Regions from separate parts of the Rhizobium sp. YIM 134829 genome, predicted to be linked through region 2. Evidence: riboswitches for the same ligand, from Rfam matches in the RefSeq annotation. Region 2 holds a riboswitch; the other holds the start of a gene.

Region 1 (15,179 bases), on a different contig from region 2:
GTCGGTAGTGGTCGAAGGACGTGGCGCGATCCCGAGCGGAGCGGAGGCCTGACGGCTCTCAGCGCCGCGCGCCGCAAAGCCGGCCCCAGCTACCCCTCAAGCTCTTCCCGGAGCATTTCCAGTTCCAGCCATTCCTGCTCCATCGCCTCGATGCGGGCCCGCAGCGTCTCCAGCTCCTTGGCAAGCGTGGCGAAGCGGGTCGGGTTCTTGGCGAAAAGCGCCGGGTCGGCCATTTCGGTCTCGCGCCTGGCGATCTCGGCTTCGGCCCTCTCCATCTCCTTCGGAATGGTCTCGAGCGCGAACTTCTGCTTGAAGGAAAGCTTGCCCTTTCCGCCCGCGGAAGGTTTGGCCGCGGGGGAGGCCTCGGCCACCCTCGCCTTCTCGCTCTTCTCCGCCCGCCTGCGTTCCTCCGCCGCGCCCTTGCGCTGGGCCATCATGTCGGAATAGCCGCCCGCATATTCGATCCAGCGCCCGTCCGGCGTGGTCGGGTCGGCGGGGGCGATGGTGGAGGTCACTGTCCGGTCGAGGAAGTCGCGGTCGTGGCTGACGAGGATGACCGTACCCGCGAAGCCGGCGACGATTTCCTGCAGCAGATCCAGCGTCTCGATGTCGAGGTCGTTGGTCGGCTCGTCGAGGATCAGAAGATTGGTTGGCCGCGACAGGATACGGGCCAGCATCAGCCGCGCCCGCTCGCCGCCGGAGAGATTCTTGATCGGCGTGCGCGCCTGTTCGGGCTGGAACAGGAACTCCTTCATATAGCCGGTGACATGACGCTGCTCGCCATTGACAAGCAGCGTCTCGCCGCGTCCATCGGTCAGGTAGTTGGCGAGCGAGGACTCGAGGTCGAGGTCCTCGCGGCGCTGGTCGAGCGTCGCGATCTCCAGATTGGTGCCCAGCTTGACGCTGCCCTCGTCCGGCGTCAGTTGGCCTGTGAGCATTTTCAACAGCGTCGTCTTGCCCGCCCCGTTCGGCCCGACCAGACCGATGCAATCGCCGCGGTGGACGCGGATGGAGAAGGGCGCGACGATGGTGCGCGGCCCGTACTGCTTGGTGATCTTCTCCGCCTCGATCACCAGCTTGCCGGATTCCTGCGCATCGGAGAGGCTCGCCTGCACGGTGCCTTGCGGACCCTTGTGGCCGCGATACTGGCCGCGCAGATCCTGCAGCGCGCCGAGCCGGCGCATGTTGCGCTTGCGCCGTGCCGTCACGCCATAGCGCAGCCAGTGCTCCTCCCGCTCGATCTGCTTGCCGAGCTTGTGCTGCTCCAGCTCTTCGGCCTCCAGCACCTCGTCGCGCCAGGCCTCGAAAAAGGCGAAGCTGCGGTCGAGCCGGCGCGAGCGGCCGCGATCGAGCCAGACGGTGGCGGTCGAGACCTTCTCGAGGAAGCGCCGGTCATGCGAGATCAGGATCAGCGCCGAGCGCGTCTTCAGGAGCTCGCCTTCTAGCCATTCGATGGTCGGCAGATCGAGATGGTTCGTCGGCTCGTCGAGCAAGAGAATATCCGGCTCCGGGGCCATGACGCGGGCGAGCGCCGCCCGGCGCGCCTCGCCGCCGGAAAGCGAGGCCGGATCCTCTTCGCCGGTCAGCCCAAGATGCGAGAGGAGATAGGCGACGCGATAGGGATCATCCCCCGGGCCGAGGCCCGATTCGGCATAGGCCTGCACGGTGCGATGCGCGCCGAAATCCGGCGCCTGTTCGAGATAGCGCACCGTTGCCGAGGGATGACGGAAGACCTCGCCCGATTGCGGCTCCACCATGCCGGCCGCCACCTTGAGCAGGGTCGACTTGCCCGACCCGTTTCGGCCGACCAGGCAGAGGCGCTCGCCCGGCTCCAGCTGCAGGCCGGCGCCGTCAAGCAGCGGCGTACCGCCGAAGGTGAGCACGATGTCGTCGAGTTTCAGAATGGGTGGTGCCATGGTCAGGCTCCCGTCATATCAAAGGGCCGGGCGAGCAGCAGCGCGCGGCCGGCCTCAAGCGTCAGGGTCACGCGCCCCTCCGCCACATTGGAAATGGTCCGCGATGCGCCGAAGGGCAGATCGAAGGCGGACAGCGGATAACGGGCACCATCGATCGACAGGCCTTTCAGCGGATCGAGCCCCAAAACGGAGAACAGGCTGCCCGGCGGCAGATCGACCGACAGCCTGCCATCTTGCAATGGATAGGCCTCTTCCTCGCCGCTGGTGAGCATCACCTCGTAGCCGCGCTCGGAAAGCTCTACCGCGTGCAGCAGATGCATCAACGCATGATCGCTGCGCTCGCCCCCCAGAGCTCCGGCGAGAATCAGCCGGCGGGCGCCGCGGGCGATCGCTTCGGCGACGGCGATCTCGCCATCCGTCTCGTTCTTGGCCGGCGGATAGGGCTCGCGCGGCACGCCGGCATAGGCGGCGCTCAGCGCCTCGGAGCTCGAATCGAAATCGCCGATCCACACCTCCGGCGTCAGGCCGAGTGCCGCCGCATGGCGCATGCCGCCATCGGCGGCGATCACGCGTGCGCCGGCGATCTCTGCGCGGAGCCGGTCGGTCACGCTGAGCGTGCCGCCCAGGAGAATGACGAAGGGGCTGTCGGTCATGGCATCGCCATAGCGCGAAGCGCTGCCCAGAGCAAAGGGCAAAGGCAAAGCGCGATCTTGTCAAGCGCCCGCGCCGCAGCTACATCTCGCTCTGCTCTAACGGGGTGCCTTTCGGATGATGGAAAGGCTGAGAGGCCAGCTGGCCAACCCGCGGAACCTGATCCGGCTAACACCGGCGGAGGGATTAGACGGCACGGCACACCGCCGCTCTTTCCCCTTGTGAAATCGAACCGAGAAGGAGATGTGCGATGCGCAGTAGATGGCTGACCTTTCTAACCCACTCTCTCACCCCCGTCCTGGCCATCACTCTCGCGACGGGCTCGGCCGCGGCGCAGGAGAAGCGGCTGACCGTCTACACCTATGAGAGCTTCACCAGCGAATGGGGCCCCGGTCCGAAGATCGCCGCCGGCTTCGAGAAGACGTGCGACTGCAAGGTCGATTACGTCTCGGTTGCCGATGGCGTGGAGCTTCTGACGCGGCTGAAGCTCGAGGGCACTGCCTCCAAGGCCGATGTCGTGGTCGGGCTCGATACCAATCTGGTGGCGGAGGCCAAGGAGACCGGCTTCTTCGCGCCGCATGGCGTCGAGGCGGCTGAACTGAAGGTACCGGGCAATTTCTCCGACGACACCTTCCTGCCCTATGACTACGGTCATTTCGCCTTCGTCTACGACACCGAGACACTCAAGACGCCGCCGAAAAGCCTCAAGGAGCTGGTCGAGGGTGACGCTTCGCAGAAGATCGTGATCGAGGATCCGCGCACATCGACGCCGGGTCTCGGCCTGCTGCTCTGGGTCAAGGCGGTCTACGGCGATGCCGCACCCGCCGCCTGGGCGAAGCTGAAGGACCGCGTGCTGACGGTCACCCCCGGCTGGTCGGAGGCCTATGGCCTGTTCACCAAGGGCGAGGCGCCGATGGTGCTCTCCTACACCACCTCGCCCGCCTATCACATGGTCGAGGAAAAGACCGAGCGCTACCAGGCCGCCGCCTTCTCCGAGGGCCATTACATCCAGATCGAGGTGGCGGGCCTGACCAAGTCCAGCCATGACCCGGTGCTCGCCAAGGCCTTCCTCGCCTATCTGACCGGCGCCGAGGCTCAGACCATCCTGCCGGTGACCAACTGGATGATGCCGGTGGCGACCCCCGCGGCGCCGCTGCCTGATGCCTTCTCCAAGCTCGTCGCTCCGCAAAAGACCCTGCTGATCCCCTCTGATGACGTGGCGAAGAACCGCAAGGCCTGGGTGGACGAGTGGCTGGCGGCCATGAGCCGGAGCTGAGGTCCTTGGATCGAGCGCCGACAGCCCCGGCGGCCCGCGCCGGTCCGCGCCGCCGGCTGACCATCCTGTCGGGTCTGGCGGCGCTGGCGGCGATCGGCGTGTTCGTCATTGCCGCTCCGCTTGCGCTCGGCCTTGCCTCCGGCATCAGCCAAGGCGGCCTAAGAGAGGACAGCCGACCGCTTATCGATGCCTATGTGCTGAACGCCGCCCGCTTCACTCTGCTGCAGGCCGTTCTTTCCACGGCTCTTTCGGTGCTCCTGGCGATTCCGGTCGCCCTGGCGATTGCCCGGCGCCGGCAGTTCCCCGGCCGCATCTGGCTGTTGCGGCTGCTGGCGCTGCCGCTCGGCCTGCCAGCGCTGGTCGGTGCGCTCGGCCTGTTGAGCATCTGGGGCCGGCAGGGCGCGGCGAACACGCTTCTCGATATCCTCGGCTTCGGGCGTCCGCTGACCGTCTATGGGCTGCAAGGCATCCTGCTCGCCCACGTCTTCTTCAACCTGCCGCTTGCCGTGCGGCTGATGGTGGCCGGGCTCGACCGGATCCCCAGCGAATATTTCCTGCTCGGCGCCAATCTCGGCCTGTCGCGCCTGTCGCTGCTGCGCTTCGTCGAAGGGCCGGTGTTACGGGCGCTGATGCCGGGGATTGCCGGGCTGATCCTGATGCTCTGCGTCACCAGCTTCACCCTGGTGCTGACGCTCGGCGGTGGACCGGCGGCCAGCACGATCGAGGTCGCGATCTATCAGGCCCTGCGTTTCGATTTCGACCTGCCGCGCGCCATCGCCCTGGCAGGACTGCAGCTGGCCATAACCGCACTCCTGCTCCTGGCTTTCACCCTCCTGGGATCGCAGCCGGCCGAGTCCGAGACAAGCGGCCGCGTGCCGCGCCGGTTCGATGGCGCCGGCCTTCCCTCCCGCCTCGGCGATGCCGGCGTCATTGCGCTCGCTGCGCTCTTCGTTGCCAGCCCGATGCTGGCGGTTCTCATCGCCGGGCTGCGCGCCGATCTCGTCCGCCTCGCGCTCGATCCGGCGGTCCATCGCGCATTGCTCACCAGCCTCGCCATCGCCACCGCCTCCTCGATTCTGTCGGTCCTCCTCACCTTTTTCATGCTGCAGGCCCGGCTCGCGCTGATCGCGCGGCGCAGCCGCCAGCCTTCCAGGCTCGATGCCGCAAAGCTTTTCAGCGCCGCCGTGTCGGGTGCCACCTCGCTCGTGCTTCTGGTGCCGCCGGTGGTGCTCGGCGCCGGCTGGTTCCTGGCGCTCCGGCCTACCGGCGACGTCGCGCGCTACGCGCCCGTGATCATCGTCGCCATCAATGCGCTGATGGCCCTGCCCTTCGTCGCCCGCATCCTCGCTCCGGCCCTTGCGACCCATGCGGCACGAACCGCGCGCCTGGCCGACAGTCTCGGCATGGCCGGCTGGAGCCGCCTGCGGTGGATCGATGCGCCGGTGCTCGCCCGTCCGCTCGCCATGGCGCTCTCCTTCGCCGCGGCCCTCTCGCTCGGCGATCTCGGCGCGGTGGCGATCTTCGGATCCAACGAGGTCGTGACCCTGCCCTATCTGCTCTTCAGCCGCATGGGCTCCTACCGGACGCTCGATGCGGCGGGGCTCGCGCTGCTGCTCGGCCTCGTCTGCCTCCTGCTCACCATGGCCGGCACGCCGCGCCGCGAGATCGCTCTTCGATGACCCGACCTGTCCTTGGCCCGGCCCTCGCCCTCGACCAGACCCGCATCCGTTTCGGCCCGACCACTCTCGACTTCGACATGGCGGTGTCGCCCGGCCGGCTGGTGGCGGTGGTCGGGCAGTCCGGCTCCGGCAAATCGACCCTGCTCAACCTTCTCGCCGGCTTCGAGGCGCCGGAGAGCGGCCGCGTGCTCTTCTCCGGCCAGGACCTGACCGCCGCGGGACCCGCGGACCGGCCTGTCTCGATCGTCTTCCAGGACCACAATCTCTTCGCCCATCTCGATGTCGCCACCAATGTCGGCCTCGGCATTCATCCCGCCTTGCGGCTGACGGCGGATGACCGGGTGCGGATCGCGGCAGCGCTCTCAGCCGTCGGGCTCGAAGGCTTCGAAAAACGCCGGCCGCCGACCCTCTCGGGCGGGGAGCGGCAAAGGGTGGCGCTCGCTCGCGCCCTGGTGCGGCGCCGGCCGATCCTTCTGCTTGACGAGCCCTTCGCGGCCCTCGATCCCGGCCTGCGTCGGGACATGGCCGGCCTGATTCAGGCGCTCCACCGCCGCGAAGGGCTGACGACCCTGCTCGTCACCCATCAGCCCGACGATGTGGCGTCGCTCGCCGACGAGGTGGTCTTTATCGCAGACGGTAAGATCTTGCTGCATGAGCCCGCCACCGCCTTCCTCGCCCGGCGCGATCCGCCGGAGGTGGCGCGCTTTTTGGGCAAGGCTCCAGTCGATCCCCTTCGCGAAGCTCCTTCCGCCACAATTTGACCGCCGGCCTGTGGCACCCGCGAAGGCCGGCGACGGGAACCGCGTTGCCGTTCCACAACGCGGCAAGAATTTCAACACAGGACGCTGTTCATCGGTCCCGCGAATCCGTTAAGCGGAGAGCCTTGCAAAACGGGCGACAGACAGACGGCGCAGAGGCGATCCGGGCGCGCTGAGCGGGACATGGGCTGAAGGCATGATCGAGACCAGGCGGAGCGTCCGCAAGCAGAGGATTGGAGAGGCGGGGAACGTCCCCCCGGCGCCGACTCCGGCCCTGCGCCGGTCCGCCCGGCTGCTCGCCGGTCTCTCGCTGCTGACGCTTGCGGGCTGCACGACGGCGCTCGACCAGAGCTACGAGCCGAGCGTCGCCCCCTCCTCCACGCCGCAGATCGTCGACGAAGTACAGAAGAACGATCCCCGGGCGCAGATGGGCGCGCGCGAGCATCCGCGAATCGTGGCGAGCTATGGCGGGGAATATAAGGACGCGAAGACCGAACGCCTCGTCGCCCGCATCACCGGCGCCCTGACGGCGGTCTCGGAAAACCCCAACCAGTCCTATCGGATCACCATCCTCAATTCCCCGGCGATCAATGCCTTCGCGCTGCCCGGCGGCTATCTCTATGTCACCCGCGGCTTGCTGGCGCTTGCCAATGACGCCTCGGAAGTCGCCGCCGTGCTCTCGCACGAAATGGCGCATGTCACCGCCAACCATGGCATCCAGCGCCAGCAGCGTGAAGAGGCCGAGGTGATCGCCAGCCGCGTCGTTTCCGAGGTCCTGTCCAGCGATCTCGCCGGCAAGCAGGCCTTGGCGCGCGGCAAGCTGCGGCTCGCCGCCTTCTCGCGTAACCAGGAGCTCCAGGCCGATGTGATCGGCGTGCGCATGCTGGGCGAAGCGGGCTATGACCCTTATGCCGCGGCGCGCTTCCTCGATGCGATGGCCGCCTATGCGCGCTTCTCCTCGGTCGATCCCGATGCCGACCAGAGCCTCGACTTCCTGTCGAGCCATCCGAGCGCGCCCCAACGCGTCGATCTCGCCCGCCGCCATGCCCGCGCTTTCGGCGTCGAGGGCGCGGTCGGCGATCGCGGACGCGACTATTATCTCGACGGTATCGACGGCCTGCTGTTCGGCGACAGCCCCCAGGAGGGCTATGTGCGCGGCCGCACCTTCTTGCATGGCAAGCTCGGCATCCGCTTCGATGTGCCCGAGGGCTTCCGCATCGACAACAAGGCCGAGGCGGTTCTGGCGACCGGGCCCGGCGACATCGCCATTCGCTTCGACGGCGTTGCCGATACCGAACGACGCAGCCTGACCGACTACATCGGCAGCGGCTGGGTGACGGGGCTGCAGCCGGACACGATCCATGCGATCGATATCAATGGGCTCGAGGCGGCAACGGCGCGGGCCTCGGCCGAGCGCTGGGACTTCGATGTCACCGTCATCCGCATCGACAGCCAGATCTATCGCTTCCTGACCGCGGTACCCAAGGACATGCCGGTGCTGGAGCCGACGGCGGACATTCTTCGCGCCTCTTTCCGCCGCATGACGCCGCAGGAAGTTGCCTCGCTGAAACCCTTGCGTATCCGGGTGGTCACCGTTGGGGCCAACGATACGGCGGCGACGCTGTCTGCCCGCATGATGGGGACCGACCGCAAGCTCGACCTCTTCCGCCTGATCAATGACCTGCAGATCGCAACGCCGCTGCGCACCGGCGACCGCGTCAAGATCATCGCGGAATAACAGCGACGACATATGCGAAAAGGCCCGCCATTGCGGCGGGCCTGATGAGGTGGGGCATTCCGTTCGTCGGAGTCAGTGCGCCGTCAGCGCCAGCTCCGGCGCCTGGGCGACCAGGGCCACTTTCAGCTTTTCGAGAGCGCGGGTTTCGATCTGGCGCACGCGCTCCTTGGAAATGCCGAGATCGGCGCCGAGCTCCTCCAGCGTCGCGCTGTCTTCGGACAAACGGCGGGCGCGGATGATCTTCATTTCGCGATCGTTGAGGCTTTCCAAGGCATGGCCGAGCCAGGTGCGACGGCGCTCCTGATCGATCATGTCGGTGACCTGCTCGTCAGGCAGCGGCGCCGCGCAGGCCAGAAGGTCGAGCCGCTCGCCGCTGTCGGAATCGCCGGAGGAAATCGGCGCCTGCAGTGAGGTATCGCTGCCGGACAGCCGGGCATCCATGGTCTGGACATCGGCAAGGCTGACGCCGAGCGCGGTGGCGATCTCTTCATGCACGGCGCGGGCGGTCAGCTGGCGGTTGCCCTGCGCAAGCTTGGCGCGGAGCCGACGCAGATTGAAGAACAGCGCCTTCTGCGCCGACGACGTCCCGCCGCGCACGATCGACCAATTGCGCAGCACGTAATCCTGCATCGACGCCCGAATCCACCAGGTGGCATAGGTGGAGAACCGTACGTCGCGGCTCGGCTCGAACCGTGCCGCGGCCTCCAAGAGGCCGATATGACCCTCCTGGACAAGGTCGCTCATCGGCAGGCCGAAGTGGCGGAACTTGGCAGCCATCGAAATGACAAGCCGCATATGGGCCATGGCAATCTTGTTGCGCGCCTCCTGGTCGTGGTTGTCCTTCCAGGCCTGCGCGAGTTCCTGCTCCTCGCCGCGCTCCAGATAGGGGGCCGCCATGGCGATCTTGATCATGCGACGATCTGCCGAAAGATTTTTCATGAGAGAGCTCCATGGCGGGCGCCGGATGCGCATCCGGGCATTGCAAAACGGGAATGGACGAAACGGGAAGGAAGAACAAAGTCGGCGACAGGCGCCCGCCCGATGAACCCGGGGATTTGCAGCTGAACCGTCTTTGGCTTGACCTGCACGCGCGACGCCCTATCTGACATTCAATCGACGGAAACGACCCTCGCGGCTGCTCCGATCGGATCCGGACGTGGGCGCCGGAGAGCGGCGCGCAGACACGTGTTTCGAGATCCAACGCTCTCAAACGTCTTAACCTTGTGGAAAGTTCCGTCCGCCACCGCCTTTTCCCAGTCGGTGTGTTTCTGTGCGCGTCGGCGCCCGGTCTCCTTTTGACGCTTGTCGGAGCCGTTAAGACTGCGTTAACATTCCTTCAATTCGCCTCTTGATGCCAAAGAGGTTCAGAGCCGTGGCACCACGGAATGGAAGGTTTGGGCGATGAAGACCCTGTCGATCGAGGTTCGCTATGCCGAGCCGAAAGACGCCGCCGAAGTATCGGAGGTCCACCGCCAATCCTGGCTACAGGCCTATGCCGGTCTTATTCCTCACAAACCGCTGAACGAGATGGTCGACCGGCGCGATGCGCGCTGGTGGCGCAAGGCGACGCGTGGCCCGGCAACTCTGCTGGTCGCCGAGGTCGCCGGCGTCATCGCCGGCTATGCGACCGTCGGCCTCAGCCGTGCCCGCGCCCTTCCCCAGGAAGGCGAGATCTACGAGCTCTATCTGAGGCCGGAATATCAGGGCATTGGGCTTGGGCGGCTGCTGTTCGGCGAAGCGCATGGCCTGCTACGCTCGCTCGGCTGCCGCGGCCTGGTGGTCTGGTGCCTGGAGGATTGCCACATCGCAGACCGCTTCTTCCGCATGGCCGGGGGCTGCGACATTTGCGAGGGCATGGAGGATTTCGGCAATACGCAGCTCAAGAAGATCGGCTATGTCTGGGATTGAGCGGCAAGCCGCTCAGTCGCCGCGCGTTGACCAATTCGTGAGATTCCTTGATTGCCGCGGCACCCGCATATTGCGCCGCACCTTTTTTCCCTTTATCGCACCTGCAGTCCAAATCCGCCATCTATGGGGCCCTCATGCGTATTGATGCAATTTCGATTGGAAAGAACCCGCCGGAAGATATCAACGTCATCGTCGAAGTTCCCGTCGGTGGCCATCCGATCAAGTATGAAATGGATAAGGACGCCGGGACCCTGGTGGTCGACCGCTTCCTCTATACGCCCATGACCTATCCGGGCAATTACGGCTTCGTTCCCCATACGCTGTCCGACGATGGCGACCCGATCGACGTGCTGATCGCCAGCACTCGCCCGCTGGTCCCCGGCTGCGTCATCAATGTCCGCCCGATCGGCGTGATGATGATGGAAGACAATTCCGGCAAGGACGAGAAGGTGATCGCCGTGCCGAACTATCACCTGACCAAGCGCTACGACAAGGTGAAGGAATATACCGACCTGCCGGAGATCACCCTTCAGCAGATCGAGCATTTCTTCGAGCACTACAAGGATCTCGAACCCGGCAAGTGGGTCAAGATCTTCGGCTGGAAGGATTCCGGCGTTGCCCGCCAGCTGATCGTCGAGGCGATCGAGCGCGCCAAGTCCGCCAAGTAATTCAAGCGATTTCCACGCTCAGATCGAAGCCGTAGCGCGCCCGCGCTGCGGCTTTTTCCATGCTCTCGTTCCCAACCTTGTCCTGGCTTCCGGTCGTGACGGCGCTGCGCGTCTACCGGTCGATCCGCGTTGAGAGGATGATCGAGGAGAGGGTCTTTTCAACGCCGTCGAGGCTGCCGATGCGGTCGATGACACTGTCGAGCGCGCGGATCGACGGGGCGGCGAGGATGGCGATCAGGTCGAAGCTGCCGCTGACCGAATGAAGCACACGCACTTCGCGCAGCGCATCGAGATCGCGCGTCACACGGGGCAGCGCCTTGGCGGCAAGCGTGATCAGCACATGGGCTTTGACGATGCCATGCTCGGCCTCTTCCGACAGACGAACGCCATAGCCGGCGATCACGCCGCTCGCCTCCAGCCGCTCCAGCCGCGCCTGAACGGTCGTGCGTGACAGGCCCAGCCGGCGCGCCAGCGTTGCCACCGGCATGCGGGCATTCTCGGCCAGAAGATCAAGAAGTTGCCGGTCTCCCGGCGAGATCGTCGTCATGCAAAGTCGCCTCGTCGGATTGCCCAGATTTCTACGGCAGAATGCGCAGAATCACGCTGCAAATCAACGTTGTCTTGGGCAATTCTCCCTCATCGACAGGCTTTCCATAAAGGGGGAATCTATGAAGGACATCGTCGTTGTCGGAGCCGGGAAGATCGGAGCCACCATTGCCAGGCTGCTGACCCATTGCGGCGATTATCGCGTCAAGCTCGCCGACCGCAGCGCGACCCAGCTCGCCGCCGTCGAACCGCATCCGGCCCTCAGCCTGCATCCGATCGACATCACCGATGGCGAGGCACTGGATAGGCTTTTTGCCGGCTCCTTCGCCGTCCTCTCGGCCGCGCCCTTCCATCTCACCACGGCCATTGCCGAGAGCGCGGCGCGGACCGGCGTGCATTATCTCGACCTGACCGAAGACGTGGAATCCACCCGTCGGGTGAAGGCGTTGGCGGCCGAGGCGGCGGCCAGAGGCGCATCGACCGCCTTCATCCCGCAATGCGGCCTTGCCCCAGGTTTCATCTCGATCGTCGCCAGCGATCTCGCCGCGCGTTTCGAGACGCTGGACAGCGTACGCATGCGCGTCGGCGCCCTGCCGCAATATCCCTCCAACGCGCTGAACTATAACCTGACCTGGAGCACGGACGGCGTCATCAACGAATATATCGAGCCCTGCGAGGCGATCGTCGAGGGGCGGCTCGCCCATGTGCCGGCCTTGGAAGAGCGCGAGGAGTTTTCGCTCGACGGCGTGACCTATGAAGCCTTCAACACCTCCGGCGGTCTCGGCACGCTGTGCGAAACGCTGGAGGGCCGCGTGCGGACGCTGAACTATCGCACAATCCGCTACCCCGGCCACGCCGCCATCATGAAGGCGCTGCTCAACGATCTCGGTCTTCGCCACCGGCGTGAGGTGTTGAAGGACATTCTCGAACATGCCCTGCCCTCCACCACCCAGGATGTGGTGATCGTCTTCGTCACCGTCTCGGGATGGCGCGACGGGCGGCTGGTGCAGGAGACCTATGCAAACAAAATCTATAGCGGCGTCGTGGCCGGGCGCATGATGAGCGCGATCCAGATCACCACTGCCGCCAGCATCGCCGCGGTGCTCGACATGCTCGCTGAAGGCACTCTGCCGGCGACCGGCTTCGTGCGCCAGGAAGATATCCCGCTCGATGCCTTCCTCGCCAACAGGTTCGGCGCTCACTATGCGCAGGAGCGTCTCGGCGAGCGCCGCGCCGGCTGATCCCGGCGACATGCAAAGCGAAACGCCCGGTCTTGCGGCCGGGCGTTTCCATGTCTGCCAGCCCTCAGATCCGGCCGAACTCGTCGTCGATCCGGATCGTGTCGTCGTCCTTGAGATAGGAACCCGTCTGTACTTCGATCAGCTCGAGCGGGATCTTGCCGGGATTGGCGAGACGGTGGGTCATGCCCTGGGGGACATAGATCGACTCATTTTCATGCAGGAGCCGCGTCTCGTCGCCGAGCGTCACCTCCGCCGTGCCGCGTACCACCACCCAATGTTCGGAACGGTGGAAATGCTTCTGCAGCGAAATCTTGCGGCCGGGTGCAATATGCAGGCGCTTGACCTCGAAGCGATCGCCCGAGAGCACGGAGGCGACCGCGCCCCAGGGCTTGTAGGAGGTCGGGTGGACCTCGGTGAGCGGCCGTGTGCGCTCGACCTTGGCGAGCGCCTTGACGATCGTGCCGACGTCCTGGCTCGCCGCGAGCGGCCCGACATAGACGGCGTCCTCGCTGGCGATGACGGCGATATCCTCCAGCCCGTGGACGGCGAGATGAATATCGCGCGACAGGACGAGTGAATTGCGGGTCTTCGACACGCTGGCGCACTCGCCGACCACATTGCCATCGGCATCCTTATTGCCGATCGCCCAGACGGAATCCCAGCTGCCAAGGTCCGACCATTTGAATTCCGAGGGAACGACTGCGGCATTGCCGGTCTTCTCGAACACCGCATAGTCGACGGAGATGTCCGGCGCCCGCGCGAAAGCAGCGGCATCCAGGCGCTCGAAATCGAGGTCGCGCGTGCCGGCGGAGAGCGCCTCGCGGACCGCCGTGACCACGTCTGGGACGAACTCCGTCATTTCGTCCAGGAACTGGCGCGCCGGCAGCATGAACATGCCGGAATTCCAGAGGTAGTTGCCGCTTGCCAGCAGTGCTTCAGCCTTTTCGCGGTTGGGCTTCTCCACGAAGCGGGCAACTTCGCGCGCGCCACTCGGCAGCGCTGCCCCGGTCTCGATATAGCCGTACCCGGTGGCTGGCTCCGTCGGGCGGATCCCGAAGGTCACCAGCTTTCCCGCCCGTGCCGTGTCGCGGGCAATGCGGATGCACTCGAAATAATGTTCGCCGGCATCGATCTCATGATCGGACGCGAGCACCTGCAGCAGCGACTCTTCGCCGCTCTCGCGGATCACCACCTCGGCGGCAGCCGCAAGGGCCGGCGCGGTGTTGCGCGCGATCGGCTCCAGGAGAATGGCGGCCAGCGGGGCGCCGACGGATTGGGCCTGCTCGGCGACGATAAAGCGGAAATCGGCATTGGTGACGATGACGGCCGGCGCATAGATCGCCGGATCGGAGACACGCTGCAGCGTCTTCTGAAACAGGGAATGCTCGCCGAGGAACTGGAGAAACTGCTTCGGCGCGGAGGAACGGGACAGTGGCCAGAGTCGCGTTCCCTTGCCGCCGGCCATGATGACGGGAACAATCTTGACGGTCATGGGCTGTTTCCTTGAGCGGAGGCGTACAAACGCGGATGACCGGAGCGATCCGGCGGACTTCGCGGCAGGCGCCGCCTCGCTTGGCGCAGTCGCGAGGGCACGACGGGCTTTGACAGAGCAAACAAAAAACCCGGCAGCAGCCGGGTCTTTCGTCAGCCGGTCAACCCGGAAGCGTATTCTCGTTGAGGTGGACCAGCTGGGAGAGGAACTGCTCCAGCTTGGTCTTGTGTTCGTCGGCGTGCTCGCCCGCCTCCAGCTCCTCGCGAGCCGCCGCGATGCGGCGCTCGAGCTGCGTCTTGTCGAACTCGTCCGCGGGAACGGCGGATTCGGCAAGCAGCGTGCAGCCGGACGGCAGGATATCGGCAAAGCCGCCGAAGACCACGTAGCGCTGCGTCTGGCCGCTCGCCGTCTTCACCGTGACCACGCCGGGCTTGATGGTGGTCATCGTCGGCGCATGGTTGGCCATGACCGTCATCTCGCCATCGGTGGCGGGGATGACCACCTCGGTTGCGCGCTCCGAAAGCAGCAGCCGTTCCGGGGAGACCAGTTCGAAATTGAAATCAGCCATGGTTCGTCATTCGCTTCTTCTGGCGCAGGCGGCAGGCGCCCGGCGAAACCGTTTCTGCAGCGTTCCGCCGAGGCGGAACAGGCGGCGCGATGGGCGCCGCCGGCTCTTCATATCAGGCTCAGGCGGCTTCGCCAGCCAGACGCTTGGCCTTTTCGATCGCTTCGTCGATCGAGCCGACCATGTAGAAGGCAGCTTCCGGCAGGTGGTCGTACTCGCCGTTGACCAGACCCTTGAAGCCCTTGATCGTGTCTTCGAGCGCGACGAGCTTGCCCGGCGAACCGGTGAAGACTTCGGCGACGAAGAAGGGCTGCGACAGGAAGCGCTCGATCTTGCGGGCGCGGGCGACGGCGAGCTTGTCCTCTTCGGACAGTTCGTCCATGCCCAGGATCGCGATGATGTCCTGCAGGGCCTTGTAGCGCTGCAGCGTCGTCTGCACCTTGCGGGCGACCTCGTAGTGTTCCTCGCCGACGACCATCGGGTCGAGCATGCGCGAGGTGGAGTCGAGCGGGTCGACGGCCGGATAGATGCCCTTTTCGGCGATCGAGCGAGACAGAACGGTGGTCGCATCCAGATGGGCGAAGGAGGTGGCCGGCGCCGGGTCGGTCAAGTCGTCGGCCGGAACATAGATGGCCTGAACCGAGGTGATCGAGCCCTTGGTGGTCGTGGTGATGCGCTCCTGCATCTGGCCCATGTCGGTCGCAAGCGTCGGCTGATAGCCGACGGCCGAAGGAATACGGC
Region 2 (15,179 bases):
GGACACAGGGGGTTGAGGTCGATCGCGCGGGTGATCTTCTCCAACGCCTCACGCGGCCGTGCGCCGTGCACCAGCGTATCGGCATGGCTGTAGAGCACATCGGCATAATGTGGGCTGATCGTCTCCGCCTTCTGAAGCGCTTCCAGGCTCTCATCCAGGCGGCCGCGGTAGAGGGCGACAACGCCCAGTTCCCGATAGGCGGAGGCGAGGCCAGGATCACTCTGAACGGCGCGAAGCGCCTGTCGCTCCGCCGCGAGCAGCAGGTCCTTGTCGCCCCGTGCGGTCAGAAGCCATTCCGTCACCAGTGCGCGTGCCATGCCTGCCATCGCCGGCGCGAAGCCGGCATCGAGCTGCAGCGTTTCGCGCATCATCCGTCGCGCCTTGCGGATGTCCGCCAGCTCGAGACTGCCGAGATGCTGGGTCCCCTTCAGATAGGCGACATAGGCATCTGGCCGGCGCTGATAGTCGAGATGGCTGGCCTTGCTCTGCTCGAGGCGGTCCGTCGTGTTCTCGATGATGCCGCGGGCGATCGCGACGCGCTGTGCGGCGAGGCTCTCCGAGGTCAGCGGGAAGCGCGCCGCCCAGATGATCTCGTCACCCGGCACGAAGATCAGCTGCGCATAGACGCTGTCGTAGGAGCGGCGCGTGTCGAGCGTATAGGTCACACCATGCCGCTCGAGGAGAGCCGCCTTGTCGGCCGAGGCGCGGTAGCGCTCGGCGGTGAACGGGGCCACCACCGAGACGCTGCGCAGCGAGCAGAGGCCGATGGTGACGTCCTCGATCAGCGCATTGGCCAGCGCGCCTGCCTGGCGCGTTTCCCGCGCCGTGTCGGGCGGCAGCAGAGCGAGACGGGGCAGGACGGGCCGTGGCGGTCGAGCTATCGGCAGATGAGCCTCCGCCTGCGCCGCCGCAGTCGCTTGGGGACGTGAGGGCTCGGCCGGTTCGAACCCGCCGCCTGTGGGAACGATCGGCGACGAGGGGCCAAGACCGGGATAGACGAAGGGGAGGACGGTCGCCGAGGGAGCGGCGGGATCATCAGGCGCAACGGACATTGCCACGGTGCCTGGCGGCGCAAGCGGGCTGCGGACCGGCACGGCGCTGGCGCTCAAGCCCTGGAGCGCCCGGCGCACCTCCTCATCGGCAGGGTCGTGAACAAGCAGCGACACGGCGGCCGCTTGAAGCACGTCATCGCCGGCGGCTGCACGGTGCGCCCCGTAGCAATGGAAGAAGGCTGCCCTCAAGAGCAGGCGATGGGTGGCGCGGACGCCGGCAATCCAGTGTTCGATCGCAGGCGTGTGACGAAGATCGCGATCAAGGAAGCCGCGCGCAACGGCGGCCGTCAGCCAAGTGAGCTGCGCGACCGGGCGCTCGGAAGGCGGAACGGCATCGAGATCGCAAAGGAGCGCAACGGGATTGCGCCGCAGCGCCGTTCCCTCGCTTAGGAGGAGCGGCGCATTGCGAACGGCCAGACGCATCCGACGAAGGGCCGACCTGAGATTGGTGTCGGCCGCTTCGTCCGGTGCATCCGGCCAGATCAGATTGGCGAGATCGCGCCGATTGCGGGCGCCATCCGGCTGCGTTGCGAGGAAGGCGAGCAGCAGCAGGACCTTATCGGGGCAGCTGACCGCAACCCCGCTCTCGTCCTTAAGCGTCAGCTCCCCGAGCGTGATCAGCGTGAAGCTCGTCGCCGGTGGATCTGCGACGCTGGTCATCTTCAGCTCCTCCCATGCTGCTGGCGAGCGACTTGGTCAGCGCGACAATCGACTGGCGAACCTTGGTATCGGTAATCGCAAAGAAGGCGCGATTCAACTCCATGCCTTCCTTGGTGCTGACGAAGCCGGCGACATCCTGCGCCTCGCCCAGTCCGCCTTCCTTTTCCGGCTCGCCGCCATTCTCGAAGAAGAAGCTGATCGGCACCTTCAGGACGTCGGCAATGTGCTGCAGACGGCTGGCGCCAACGCGGTTGGCCCCCTTCTCGTACTTCTGCACCTGCTGGAAGGTGACGCCGAGCTGGTCGGCCAGCTTGGTCTGGCTCATGCCGAGCATCAGACGGCGAAGGCGAATGCGGGAACCGACATAGACGTCGATCGGATTACCGGGAATGAGTGGCATAGGGGCCTCTGTGGGTTCTGTCAGAACGCGGTGATGATGCGGGAGCGGATCAACTTATGCAATTGGAGCTCCCCCTCTCCCCGGGTTGTAAGACTAGTTATTTTTACTAATTCTAAAATTGTAGCGGGTGTCGATCTCGTGTGATGCCAAATGGAATGGGCAGTTCCCTCCAGCCAGTTATTTTTTTCAGTATATGCGCATTCTTGCAGGCTACAGTCTGAGTTGCACAAACCGGTCGGCTTGTCAAAAGGCACGTCGGCTTCTCTGAGAAAGTTAAAATAGCACTTACCAATTCACGTTTATAGAGGTCTCAACCTGTCCATGTGGTGTCGAGGTTGCAAAATGCACGGTCAGGGATGGTGTGGGCGTCGTCTCGTCGCAGGGAACACGCAGAGGCTGCCGATTCCGTACCGATGCCGTGATGGGTAAAATGCGTCGCCCCCGGGGGCGAGCGCCCATGCGGGTGCCGATGAGGGATTGATTGGCTTGACTGTCCGATTGCTACAACAGGCCACGACACGACCGGGCGTGGGTCGAGGCGTCAAGCAGCCTCATGACCGCAATGCGGATCGTGGCTCACGCGAGGAGGGGCAGAGCGTCGATCCTGGCCGACACCGCCGGTTGTGCATCAGACCATGAGCCGGGGAAACAGGCTGGTCGTCAGGCGCCTCAGTGGCTGGTTCCCTGACGGGCCTCGCGGATGGCGGCGAGGATCTTTTCGCCCGGCTTGGCGGAGAGTGCTGCGACGCGGACGCGCATCTCCTCGCGTGCTGCCTCGGCCCGCCGACGCGATGCCTCGCCCTGGGCGAGAAGCATGCGCACACTTTCACGGATCTGGATCTGCTCTTCCATCGCGACCTCGCTTCCTGCTGCCGATCGGCGGCTCATCCGGCCGATCGTCTGCCATTCCTCGTCGGCGCCGCCACCTCGGGCTGGCCGGTGACCTGTGAGCCCCCTTCGCACTGGGATGGTGCGAAACGAACGCAGTGATTTGTTCTCTATATGTTCTGTTATCCACAGCTTGTCAACAGGAGCAAGGATCGGTAGGGGGCGGAAGTCCGATCCTGCTCTGACTGGTTGTAATGACACATCAACCAATCTTTGAGATCGCACGGTTTGGTAGGGAATGCGAAAGAACCGCCGTCATAGGGTCTTCTTCGAAACCTGGAACTTTCCAATGCCGCTCAGTCTTCCCACCCTCTTTGCCGTCGGCCTCGGCACGCTTGCCGTTGCGGCCGTCATGACGTTCTGGGAGCGGCGATTTAACGCCGAACGGGCCCGGGAGCTGATGTGTTGGACGGTCGGCTATATCCTGATGGCGATCGGGTGCGGAATCTTCCTCGGCCGCGCCAGCCTGCCGCTCATCGTGGTGCAGGGCGTCACAAACATCCTGATGGTCGGCGGCTATTGGCTGCTTCTCTTGGGCGCCATGCCCTTTGTCGGCGTGCGGCTGCCGCGCAAGACGCTGGTGTTCGCGCTCATGGCTGCCACCGTCTGGCTCCTGATCGGGCCCAATCTCTCCTATGCGATCTGGAGCGCGGTCGGCAGTTTCTTCATCACCATCCCCTGTTTCGCGCTCGCTTTGATGCTGGTGCTCAACGGCACCACCGGCCCGACCCGTTCCTGGGTTCTCGCCGCCGTCGTTTTCGGCCTGCACGGCATGGTTTATCTGGCCCGCGTCGTCGTCATTCCCTTCGCCTATTCGCTGAACCAGGACGGGGTGCTGGACGCCATCGCGCTCTTCACCATGTTCGAGGGCGTGGTTTTCTCCATGGCGGCGCCGATGGCGCTCCTCTCGCTGACGCGCGAGGAGAGCCGGCACCAGCTGCTGCGCGCCTCGCAGACCGATTTCCTGACCGGGCTCGACAACCGCCGCGCCTTTACACAGCGCGCCACCCCGGTCATTGCCGAGCGGACGGAAGAGCTCGAGCCGGCGCCGCTGCTCGTTCTCTTCGATCTCGACAACTTCAAGCAGATCAACGACGACTATGGCCATGATGCCGGCGATCAGGTGCTGAAAATTTTCGGCCGCGTGGCTCGCAGCATCTTCGGTCCGCAGGATTGTGTGGCGCGCATGGGCGGCGAGGAGTTCGCGGCGCTGCTGATCGGGCGTGAGCATGATGAGGCCAAGCAGCTGCTTCGAGCGGTCTCGGCGCGTTTCGCTGTCGAAGTCCTCGCCGAAACGGCGATCACCCGCCACGTCACCTTCAGCGCCGGCCTCGTGGCGGTCCGCCCGGGCGATACGCTGCGGGCGCTGATGACCACGGCCGACCATCTGCTCTACCGCGCCAAGCAGGCCGGGCGAAACCGGGTGGAAACCGATCTCGACGTGGCACCCGCGCCGGCCTCCGTTGTTGCCGATGACGACGAACCGCACGCAAGGCCCACCCTCGCCAGGGTTGCCTCGCGCTCGGCATAGTCCTCACGGCTCGCTTCTTCGAAGCGCGAAGCCGATCATGACTCCTACCGCGTGTCACACCGTCTCGATCCGCGCTTCGGCTGTCACAGCGGCTGGATCGACGGTCGTGAGACGGTCGAGGAACCGCCAGGCGAAGGAGCCGGCGCCGTCGGCCTGGGCTCCGGCCTGGCTGCCGGCCACGGCGAACAGCGCCAGGGCGCCGGTGGTGGCTTCAAAGGGATCGTCCGGGCGCGCGGCGGCATAGGCGCCGATCAGGCAGGTCAGCGCGCAGCCGAGCGCGGTCACCTGTGGCATCAGCTCCGAGCCTCCATGAATGCGCCGCGCGCGGCGCCCGTCGGTCACGAAATCGACGCTGCCGGTCACGGCGACGACCGCTCCGCTCGAATGGGCGATGCGCCGCGCAGCATATTCGGCCACGGCGACCGGGTCGCCGCTATCGGCGCCTTGGCCACGGCTCGCAGCACCGGACAGCGCCAGGATTTCAGAAGCATTGCCGCGGATGATGGTCGGGGAGAGCGCCATCAGCGACGCCGTCACCTCGCTGCGATAGCGCGTCGCCTGGTGAGCGACCGGGTCGAGAACCCAGGGGCGGCCGGCGGTCGTGGCGCCGCGGATCGCGCGCCGCATGCCGTCTACCCAGGGCGCGGATAAAGTGCCGATATTGATCGTCAGCGCACCGGCGAGCGCTGCGAATTCCTCCGTCTCCTGCTCGGCATGGACCATGGCCGGCGAGGCGCCGGCCGCCAGCAGCACATTGGCGGCGATCGACATGGCGACGTAATTGGTGATGCAGTGGACGAGGGGGCGCGCCTGCCGCACCTCGTGCAAAAGCTGTCCTGTGAAATGATCCTGCGTCATGGTGCTCCTCAGGCGACGGAGCGGACGCGACTTGAAGGGAAGGGCGGTGATCGCCGCCAGGACCGTCCCCCAAGCGACTCCCTCCGCCGGCATTATCCGGTTCAGGTTCAAAGGGTGCTTCTCAGCCCGCCTCGCAGCGAGCGCCCCTGTCTCTCAAGCAGATCCATCTTGCCGATCGGGGCGCGCTTGTCACGCGGAAAAGCGAGGCACTGGCCCCTCGCGGGGTCACGCAAGGGCTGGCCTGATCGCCACGGTTGACAGGACAGGCATTTGCCGTCACTGCTTGGCCATTCCGAGGGGAGCACCGCACGGTGCTGAGATGGGCGTGGAGCCCGGACCCTTGAACCTGATCCGGGTCATACCGGCGTAGGAACGGAAACGGGTCGCCCGCCAGTGCGCCTTCCCCTTCTTCGCTTGCTCGGATCTCCATGATGATTGTCAGGAGATCGCCATGTTGCCTACCCGCTCTTCTCTCGCCTCCCAGCTTGCGGCGCCGGCGTCCGCCGATTGTGAGCCGTTGATGGTGCGCTCCGGCGGCCTGCGGTAGGGCGGCTGCTGCATGCAGACGCGCCATGCGGCGCTCGGCCTCTTCGGCGTCCTTTTGCTCTGGCAGGGCGCCGTGGCGGCCGCGCTTCTTCCCCTCTACGTCCTGCCGACACCGGCCGCCGTGCTTGCCGCTCTCTGGCGCCAGCGCGCCTTTTTGCTCGACCAGACCACCGTCACGCTGGGCGAGATCGTCGCCGGCCTTGTCCTCGGCAGCCTGTTCGGCGCGGCGATCGCCTTTCTACTTGCCGCCTGGCCGCGGCTTGGGCGGCTCGCCTGGCCGATGCTCCTCGTGCTGCAGGCCTTCCCCGTCTTCGTCCTGGCGCCGATCCTCGTCCTCTGGCTGGGCTTCGGCATGGCGTCCAAGGTGGCGATGACGGTGATCATCATCTTCTTTCCCGTCGCCTCTGCCTTTGCCGATGGCTTGAACCGGACCCCGCAGGACATCGTCGATGCCGCGGCGCTGACGCCGGCCAGCCATTGGCAGATCCTGACGCAGATCCGCGTACCCCTTGCCCTGCCGCAGCTGGCCACCGGCCTGCGCGTCGCCGCCCCGCTCGCTCCGCTCGGCGCGGTGGTCGGCGAATGGGTCGGCGCTTCCGGCGGGCTCGGCTTCGTCATGGTGCAGGCCAATGCGCGCATGCAGTCCGACATGGTGTTTGCCGCCATGGTGCTCCTCGCCATTCTCGCTGTCGCTCTGCGCCTGCTCATCGACCGGCTGACCCGGCCCTTCGCGCCCTGGGCGCGCACCCGTCCCCCTGTTTTCGATTGACCGTCTGGAGAAACCCATGATCCGATCCCTGTCCCGTTTCCTCGCGCCCCTGCTGTTTCTGGCGGCGGCCCTGACCGGCCCTTTTCCGGCGGCTGCGGCCGACCGGTTGACGGTGATGCTCGAATGGTTCGTGAACCCCGACCACGCGCCCCTCGTGATCGCGGCGGAGAAGGGCTTCTTTGCCGAGGAAGGGCTGGACGTGACGCTCGTGCCGCCGTCCGATCCCTCCTCCGTGCCGCGGCTCGTTGCCGCCGGCCAGGCCGAGATCGGCCTGCACTACCAGCCGAGCCTTTATCTCGACCGCGAGGCCGGCCTGCCGCTCAAGCGCTTCGGCACGCTGGTGGAAACGCCGCTCAATACGCTGACCGTCTTGAAGGACGGACCGATTGCCGGCATTGCCGATCTCAAGGGCAAGACGATCGGCTTCTCGGTTTCGGGCTTCGAGGATGCGCTGGTCAAGCGCATGCTGACCTCAGCCGGGGTCGATGCCTCTTCCGTTACCTTCGTCAATGTCAATTTCGCCCTGACCTCCTCGCTGATCGGCGGCAAGGTCGATGCGACGATCGGCGGCTACCGCAATTTCGAGCTCACCCAGATGCGGCTCGAAGGGCATGAGGGGCGGGCCTTCTTTCCCGAAGAGCATGGTGTGCCGGCCTATGACGAGCTGATCTACGTCACGCGCGATGATTTGATCGACGATCCCCGCCTGCCGCGCTTCCTCCGAGCGGTCGAGAAGGCGACGATCTTCCTCACCAATCATCCGCAGGACGCGCTGGACGTCTTCATCAAGGCGTACCCCTCGCTTGACGATGCACTGAACCGCCAGGCCTTCGCCGATACGCTGCCGCGCTTTGCCAAGCGCCCGGCGGCGCTCGACCCGGGACGCTACCAGCGGTTCGGCACCTTCCTGGCGGAAGCAGGGCTCCTGAAAGCGCCTCTGCCGGTGGAGAGCCTCGCCGTGGAGCTTCATCCATGAGCATTGGTTTCGACACCTGCGGCTTCACAGGGGACCGGGCCGCGGAGATCCTCCAGCGGGTGCGCCAGCGCCGGCCGCGCGTCCATTGCCTGATGAACACGGTCGTCCAGAAGTTCACCGCCGATGGCATCACCGCCATTGGCGCGATCCCCTCCATGACCGGCTCGCCGGAAGAGATCGCCGATTTCGTCGACCGCGCCGATGCGCTGACCATCAATCTCGGCACGCTCGATGCCGGCCGGCGCGCGGTGATCGAGACGGCGGTCGAGCGGGCGGCAGCGCGCGGCATTCCCTGGGTGATCGATCCCGTTCACTGCGACTATTCCCCGACCCGGCTCGCCTTCGCCCGCGCCTTGATGGCGCGCAATCCGACGGCGGTGCGGGGCAATCGGGCGGAGATGGCCCTGATCGGCGAGCGCGAGGCCGGTCTCACCATCGTCACCGGACCAGCCGACCTCCTGAGGGATGGCGACCGTACGCTGACAGTGCGCAACGGTCATGCACTGATGGCCGCCGTGACCGGCACCGGCTGTCTTTCAGGCGGCGTGATTGCCGCCTTCATGGCAGTCGAGCCCGATCCTCTGCTCGCCGCCGGCGCAGCGCTGGCGACGACCGGGGTCGCAGCGGAGCTCGCCGCCATCGGGGCGCCGGGGCCGGGCAGTTTCGGCATGTCTCTGCTCGATCGACTCTACGCGCTGACGGCGGCGGACCTTGCGGCCCACGCCCATTTCGACGGAAAAGAAGGACGATCCGATGACCAAGGTTGATCTGCGCTTGAATGCCATCGTCGACGCGTCGCTTGCCGATGTCGCCGACTTGCCGCTGCTGGCGGCCCAGGCGGTAAGGGGCGGTGCGACGCTGCTGCAATATCGCGACAAGACCGCCTCGACGCGGCGCATGGTCGAGCAGGCCATGGCGATCATCGTCGCGATCGCCGGCAGCGGCGTGCCCCTGCTTGTGAATGACCGGGTCGATGTGGCGCTGGCTGCGGGTGCGGATGGCGTGCATCTCGGCAGCAGCGATCTCGATCCTGAAACGGCGCGCCGGCTTCTGGGACCGTCTGCCATCATCGGCCTTTCGGTCAAGACCGCCGAGGAGGCGCACCGCGCCGCGCTCGCGCCAGCCGATTATGCCTGTATCGGCGGCGTCTTTGCGACGACGTCGAAGGACAATCCCGGTCCGCCCCTTGGCATCGACGGCTATCGCCTGCTCCGCAAGCAGTTGCACGCCGACCGGCCCACGCTCCCCGTCGGCGCCATCGCCGGTATCACCGAAGCACGCATTGCGCCACTGATCGCCGCCGGCGCCGATGGTGTCGCGGTGATCGCCGCCCTCTTCCGATCAGGCGACGTGATTGGCACCGCTCGGGCCTTTCGGAGCGCCGTCGATGCCGCCCTTTCGGAGCGCAGCGCATGACGGCGATCGCTCTCACCATCGCCGGTTCCGACAGCGGCGGCGGCGCCGGCATTCAGGCGGATCTCAAGACCTTTTCCGCGCTTGGCGCCTATGGCGCGAGCGTGGTGACGGCGATCACGGCGCAGAACACGCGCGGCGTTCGGGCGGTGGAGGATGTCTCACCGACAATGGTCGCTGCACAGATGGCAGCTGTCTTCGAGGACCTCGCCGTCGATGCGGTCAAGATCGGCATGGTCTCGCGACAGCAGACGATCGAGACGATCGCAGCCGGGCTCGCCCCCTATCATGGGTCGGTCGTCCTGGATCCGGTGATGGTTGCAACGTCGGGCGATCGGCTGCTGCAGGCCGATGCGATGGACGCCCTGCGCAGCTTGCTTCTGCCGCGCGCGGCGCTGGTGACGCCCAACCTGCCTGAGGCGGCGCTGCTGACCGGCCTGCCGATCGCCGAAGACGAAGCCGGGATGGTCGCCCAGGGTGAGGCGATCCTGAGGGCCGGGGCGAAGGCGGTGCTGGTCAAGGGTGGGCATGGCCGCGGACCCGAAAGTACCGATCTGCTCCTCACCGATGGGGCCTTGCACCGCTTGACTGCGCCCCGCATCGAGACGCGCCATGACCATGGCACCGGCTGCACGCTGGCTGCGGCCATCACCGCCGGTCTCGCCCGCGGCGAAGCGCTCGCCGCCGCCGTCTCTGCCGCCAAGACCTATCTCCACCAGGCGCTGGAGGCGGGGCGGACGCTGGGGGTCGGCAAGGGCCGGGGGCCGGTCCATCATTTTCATGCCTGGTGGCGACCGGATTGAGTGTCTGCCGGGCGGTTGCTCGGGCGCGCGACGCCGCATCTTGCATCTTGCTGCGGGGGCATCGGGCACTGTAGCGTCCCGGCCGGTCGAGCAGCGGGGAGATGAGCATGGCGGACTATGGCGCGCAGGATATGATCGAGACCCTGGCACGGGTCCTGATGCGCCGGCCCGCGCGGCGCGCGGCGAAGACCGTCGATCAAGCGGTTTCGGCCGAGCCAGACCCGGACCGGGCGGTGGCGCAATATGAGCGCCTGGCCGGTCTGGTCGCCGGCTCGGGCGCCGAGATCCTCTGGCTCGACGATCGGGACGATGCTCTGACCGATGCACATCACGCGGCCGACATCTCCCTGGTGACGGCTGCGGGGGCGGTCCTACTGTACCCGTCGAAACCGGGACGCAAGAAGGAGATCGCCCTCCACGAGGCGGCCTACCGAAGGGCCGGTGTGCCCATCCTCGGCCGGATCGAGGCGCCTGGAACGCTGGAGGGCAGCGATTGTCTCTGGCTCGACGCCCGTACTCTGCTCGTTGGCCGGGGATTTGGCACGAATGAGGAGGGCGTGGTGCAGCTGGCCGAGTTGCTCGGGCCTCAGGACATCGACGTGCTGAGCTATGATCTGCCCTATTGGAAGGGGGAGGCGGCCAGTCTCACTCTCCTGTCGCTGATCAGCCCCGTGTCGCGTGACACGGCGCTCGTCTACCTGCCGCTTCTGCCCGCCGCGCTCTACCAGTTCCTGGAGGAGTGGGGCGTCGCCATGGTGGAGGCGCCGGAGGACGAGTTCGTGGAGAGCCAGGGCCTCAGCCTGCAGGTGCTGGCCCTGAGCCCGAAGAGGGTAATTGCGGTCGAAGGCTATCCGAAGACCCGAGCCGTCCTGGAGGAAGCCGGCTGCACCGTTTCCACCTTCAGCGGCGATGCGCTCTGTGCTCCGGGCCCCGGCGGGCCGCCTCGCCTCGTCCGGCCGGTCCTGCGCGAGGGCTTGTAGGACTTCGTGATCCTCTGCCGCGAGCCGCAGGTCGGTTCGCCAGTCGTGTCGCTGTAAGTCCAAGCGGACCGAAGGTCCTGACGGGCCTGCGGCGTCCAAACTTCGCTAACTATGCTCACAAAGGTGATCGCTTCTTAACATTGACGTAGCCCCTTTCCGCCATGATCGAGAAAACGGAGGCGCCCAGCCCATCATGTCGCAACTGTCGAAGTTTTTCGCATGGCTGATGATTGATCCGCGTCAGACCGATCTTGCTGCCGCGCAGCTGATCGAGCTGCAACGGCAGGTTCCGCTCCTCTATCTTCTTTTGACCGTCAATGCCGTCGCGGTGGCCTATACGCATCGGGGCGTTGCGCCCTGGTCGCTGACGGTTGCGGTTCCCTGCGTCCTCGTCGGCATTTGCGTGCTGCGCACGCTCGTTTGGCTGCTGCGCCGCCACCAGAAGACCGATCCGTCCGAGGCGGTCACGAAACTGCGCCGCACCGTCCGCCTCGGCGGGATCATTGCCGTCGCCTATATCACCTGGTCGCTGCTGCTCAACGAATATGGCGGCCCCTATGAACAGGGGCATGTGGCAATCTTCATCGCCATCACCGTCATCGGCTGCATCTTCTGTCTGATGCATTTGCCGCAGGCGGCCGTCACCATCACGCTGCTCGTCACCATTCCCTACGTCGTCTACTATATCCACCTCGGCAACACGGTCTTCTACGCCGTTGCGCTCAATATCCTGCTGGTGACGGTCGTCATGCTGCAGGTGTTGCTCAACAGCTTCTACGGCTTCACCCGGCTCATCCAGTCGCAGGGCGCGCTTGCGCAGAAACAGGCGGAGACCGAGCGGTTGGCCGAGGAAAATGCGCGGCTCGCCCATACCGACATGCTGACCGGTTTGCCGAACCGGCGCTATTTCTTCAACCGCCTCGACCAGATGATCGAGACCTCCGCCGCCTCCGGCGAGGTCTTCACCGTCGGCACCATCGATCTCGACCGTTTCAAGCCGGTCAACGACACCTATGGGCACCTGGTCGGCGACCGGCTGCTCGATCAGGTGGGCTTGAGGCTCGGCAGCTTCGCCAGTTCCGAGATCGTCGTAACCCGCCTCGGCGGCGACGAATTCGGCTTTCTCATCGCAAGGCCCGGGCCCGAAGCCCAGCGCATGTCCCAGGAGATCTGCGACCGGCTGTCCGAACCCTACCAGGTTGGCGCGATCACCCTGTCGATCGGCTGTTCCTGCGGCCTGGCCTCATATCCCGAGGCCGGCGATACGGCGCACATGCTCTTCGACCGCTCGGACTATGCGCTCTACAGCTCCAAGACGGCGCGCATGGGCAAGGCGACGCTCTATTCGGTCGATCACGAGAACAAGATCCGCTCGGGCCAGGCGATCGAGACCGCGCTGCGCGCAGCAGATTTCGATGCAGAGTTCTCCGTCGTCTTCCAGCCGATCGTGGCCGGGCGCAGCAACATGGTCTTTGCCGTCGAGGCGCTGGCGCGTTGGGACCATCCCGAGCTCGGCCGCGTCGCGCCCGATCAGTTCATCCCCGTCGCCGAGCGCACCGGCCTTGTCCATCCGCTGACGCTGGCGCTGTTCCGCAAGGCGCTCCGCGAGATGGAGAAGCTGCCGCCCGGCATCAAGCTCTCCTTCAACCTCTCCGCCAACGACGTCACCTCCACTTCCACCATCCTCTCCCTCGTCAACGCAATCGGCGAGGGACGGATCGATGCCCGGCGGATCATCTTCGAACTGACGGAAACCGCGGTCATCCGCAATTTCGAGACGGCGGTCGAATCGATCAATCTCCTCCGGCGCCTCGGCTCGCAGGTCGCGCTCGACGATTTCGGCACCGGCCAGTCCAGCCTCGGCTATCTGCACCGCTTGCCAATCGATGAGGTCAAGATCGATCGCAGCTTCGTGGCCGGGCTCGAAAATCTTTCCGGCCGCAAGATCGTCGCTTCGATCCAGGGCCTCTGTCGCACGCTCGACATCGAATGCATCATCGAAGGTGTCGAGAATGGCGAACAGCTGCGCGTGCTGAGCGCGCTTGGCTGCGAAGCCTATCAGGGCTACTTCTTCTCGCGTCCCTTGCCGATGGATGAGCTGGTCGACTGGATCGCCGCGCGCATGATGGATGCCCCACGCGTCGCCTCGCCCTGGCGCTGAGGCGCCGTCCAAATCGCTGCTGCCTGTTGCCTTCCTCCCCCTTCATCCGGCATGAGGGACTTACGAAACCGGTGCCCGCGGCGCCGGTCGATGATGGAAGGAAGGAACGACCATGCTGACCGGTGACCTCTTGATCGGCGGACGGGCCGTGCGCGGCACGAACGGCGAGATCTACGGCCTTAACGCCGCGACGGGCGAGCGCCTGCCAACCAGCTTCGGTGGCGCGAGCGAGGCCGATCTCGATCAGGCTGCGGCGCTCGCCTGGGACGCCTTCCCGCTTTATCGCGAAACCGCGCTCGAGGCCCGTGCGGCCTTCCTCGAAAAGATCGCCGAGGAGATTCTCGCGATCGGCGACGATCTCATCACCCGTGCCATGGCCGAGACCGGCCTGCCGCGCGGACGGCTGGAGGGGGAGCGCGGCCGCACCATGGGCCAGTTGCGCCTCTTTGCCTCGGAACTGCGCGCCGGCCGCTTCCAGGATGTGCGCATCGACCCCGCCGATCCGGAGCGCAAGCCGGCGCCGAAGCCGGATCTGCGTTTGCGCAACATCGCTATCGGCCCGGTCGCGGTCTTCGGTGCGTCCAACTTCCCGCTGGCTTTCTCGGTCGCCGGCGGCGATACGGCCTCGGCGCTCGCGGCCGGTTGCCCGGTCATCGTCAAGGCCCATTCCGCCCATCCCGGCACCTCGGAACTGGTCGGCCGTGCCGTCCAGAAGGCGGTGGCCGAGAGCGGTATGCCGGAAGGCACCTTCGCGCTCCTTTATGACAGCGGCCTTGCGATCGGCCAGGCACTGGTTGCCGATCCGCGCATTCGCGCGGTCGGGTTCACCGGCTCGCGGGCCGGCGGGCTGGCGCTGATGGCGGTGGCCGCCAAGCGCAAGCAGCCGATCCCCGTCTATGCCGAGATGAGCTCGATCAATCCGGTCATCCTGTTCCCCGAGGCGCTGCAGGCGCGGGGCAGGGCGATCGGCACGGCCTTTGCGGGCTCGCTGACGCTCGGCGCCGGCCAGTTCTGCACCAATCCAGGCCTGCTGCTGGCCTTGGAAGGGCCGGGTCTGGACGATTTTCTGGCCGGCGCCAGTGAGGCGCTCTCGACGATCCCCGCCCAGACCATGCTGACCGCCGGCATTGCCAAGGCCTATGCCGAAAACCGCGCCCGGCTTGCCGGACACGAGGCGGTGAAGTTGGTGGCGGAAGGGCAGGAGGGTGAGGGTGCCCAGGGTCGCGCCGGCCTCTTCGAGACCGACGCCGCGCAATTCCTGGCCGACCATGCGCTGCAGGACGAGGTCTTCGGCGCCACCGGGCTTGTCGTTCGCTGCCGCGATCTCGGCGAGCTCGAACAGGTGCTCGACGCGCTGGAAGGTCAGCTGACCATCGCTCTCCACATCAGCGATGGTGACGAGGCGGACGCCCGCCGGCTTCTGCCGAAGCTCGAGCTGCTGGCCGGCCGCATTCTCGTCAACGGATTCGGTACGGGTGTGGAAGTGTCGCCGGCCATGGTGCATGGCGGGCCCTACCCGGCAACCTCGGACGGGCGCTCGACCTCGGTCGGCACCCGCGCCATCGAGCGCTTCCTGCGCCCCGTCTCCTACCAGGATCTGCCCGAAGCGCTGCGGCCGGCAGCCCTTCGCTAATCGACCCCTCCGGGCAGGGTCGCGCGACGCGCCTGCCCGGTCGACCCTATGGACAGTCTCGCCGAATGCGCACATCCGCGAAACCGTCCTCGGCGACCTCGGTGCAGAGTGCCTTCCATTCGCAGCCGGTGCAGGCGCGGCGGAGGCTTCCGACGCGGAAGGCGCGTCGCAGCGCGGCCAGACGCTCCCGCGTGATGCGCAGGCGCGTCCCGGCCTCGATCTCCACGCCGAGCAGCGCGCCGGCATCGAGGGCCGCGCGCGTGTCGCGCTCCGTCACGCTGTCGAAGCGGCAATGCGAACCGGGCGCATCCGCCACCGGCCCGCAGATCTCGTCCGGTCCCTCGACGATCACGATCTCCTCGCCGGCCGAAAGTCGTTCGGCGATCCCATCGTAATTCTCCACGAAGGCCGGGCTATAGCCCTTGCCGACATAGGTCAGCATGCAGAGCAGATGATGCGGGCGAAGCCGGACGGTCATGCGGTCAGGGCGCGGCGGGCAGTGGCAGCGG

What was found. Region 2 has a riboswitch for thiamine pyrophosphate ahead of ACLE20_RS12215 (ABC transporter permease). Riboswitches for the same ligand answer to the same signal wherever they lie in the genome.
Region 1: it holds a riboswitch for thiamine pyrophosphate, as region 2 does, so the genes downstream of both, thiB (thiamine ABC transporter substrate binding subunit) here and ACLE20_RS12215 (ABC transporter permease) in region 2, are expected to answer to the same signal.

Annotation. Positions count from the first base shown of each region.
Region 1 covers NZ_JBKHKI010000004.1:68,012-83,190, reverse strand. The annotation lists gene ACLE20_RS09225 (glycosyltransferase family 87 protein) at 1-52, shown strand, start outside; gene ACLE20_RS09220 (ABC-F family ATP-binding cassette domain-containing protein) at 90-1,916, opposite strand; gene ACLE20_RS09215 (thiamine diphosphokinase) at 1,919-2,569, opposite strand; TPP riboswitch at 2,660-2,770, shown strand; gene thiB (thiamine ABC transporter substrate binding subunit) at 2,818-3,843, shown strand; gene ACLE20_RS09205 (thiamine/thiamine pyrophosphate ABC transporter permease ThiP) at 3,900-5,522, shown strand; gene ACLE20_RS09200 (ATP-binding cassette domain-containing protein) at 5,519-6,283, shown strand; gene ACLE20_RS09195 (M48 family metalloprotease) at 6,477-8,018, shown strand; gene ACLE20_RS09190 (RNA polymerase factor sigma-32) at 8,091-8,957, opposite strand; gene ACLE20_RS09185 (GNAT family N-acetyltransferase) at 9,420-9,926, shown strand; gene ppa (inorganic diphosphatase) at 10,061-10,594, shown strand; gene ACLE20_RS09175 (Lrp/AsnC family transcriptional regulator) at 10,707-11,141, opposite strand; gene ACLE20_RS09170 (saccharopine dehydrogenase C-terminal domain-containing protein) at 11,263-12,381, shown strand; gene ACLE20_RS09165 (mannose-1-phosphate guanylyltransferase/mannose-6-phosphate isomerase) at 12,446-13,873, opposite strand; gene ACLE20_RS09160 (F0F1 ATP synthase subunit epsilon) at 14,034-14,441, opposite strand; partial or broken gene atpD (F0F1 ATP synthase subunit beta) at 14,560-15,179, opposite strand, start outside.
Region 2 covers NZ_JBKHKI010000006.1:64,965-80,143, forward strand. The annotation lists gene ACLE20_RS12190 (hypothetical protein) at 1-1,712, opposite strand, end outside; gene ACLE20_RS12195 (helix-turn-helix domain-containing protein) at 1,645-2,112, opposite strand; gene ACLE20_RS12200 (hypothetical protein) at 2,782-3,000, opposite strand; gene ACLE20_RS12205 (GGDEF domain-containing protein) at 3,290-4,531, shown strand; gene thiM (hydroxyethylthiazole kinase) at 4,586-5,389, opposite strand; TPP riboswitch at 5,451-5,547, opposite strand; TPP riboswitch at 5,675-5,779, shown strand; gene ACLE20_RS12215 (ABC transporter permease) at 5,949-6,704, shown strand; gene ACLE20_RS12220 (ABC transporter substrate-binding protein) at 6,733-7,680, shown strand; gene ACLE20_RS12225 (hydroxyethylthiazole kinase) at 7,677-8,447, shown strand; gene thiE (thiamine phosphate synthase) at 8,434-9,096, shown strand; gene thiD (bifunctional hydroxymethylpyrimidine kinase/phosphomethylpyrimidine kinase) at 9,093-9,896, shown strand; gene ACLE20_RS12240 (dimethylarginine dimethylaminohydrolase family protein) at 10,004-10,876, shown strand; gene ACLE20_RS12245 (putative bifunctional diguanylate cyclase/phosphodiesterase) at 11,070-13,037, shown strand; gene ACLE20_RS12250 (aldehyde dehydrogenase (NADP(+))) at 13,150-14,670, shown strand; gene ACLE20_RS12255 (DUF1284 domain-containing protein) at 14,717-15,148, opposite strand; gene lldD (FMN-dependent L-lactate dehydrogenase LldD) at 15,153-15,179, opposite strand, start outside.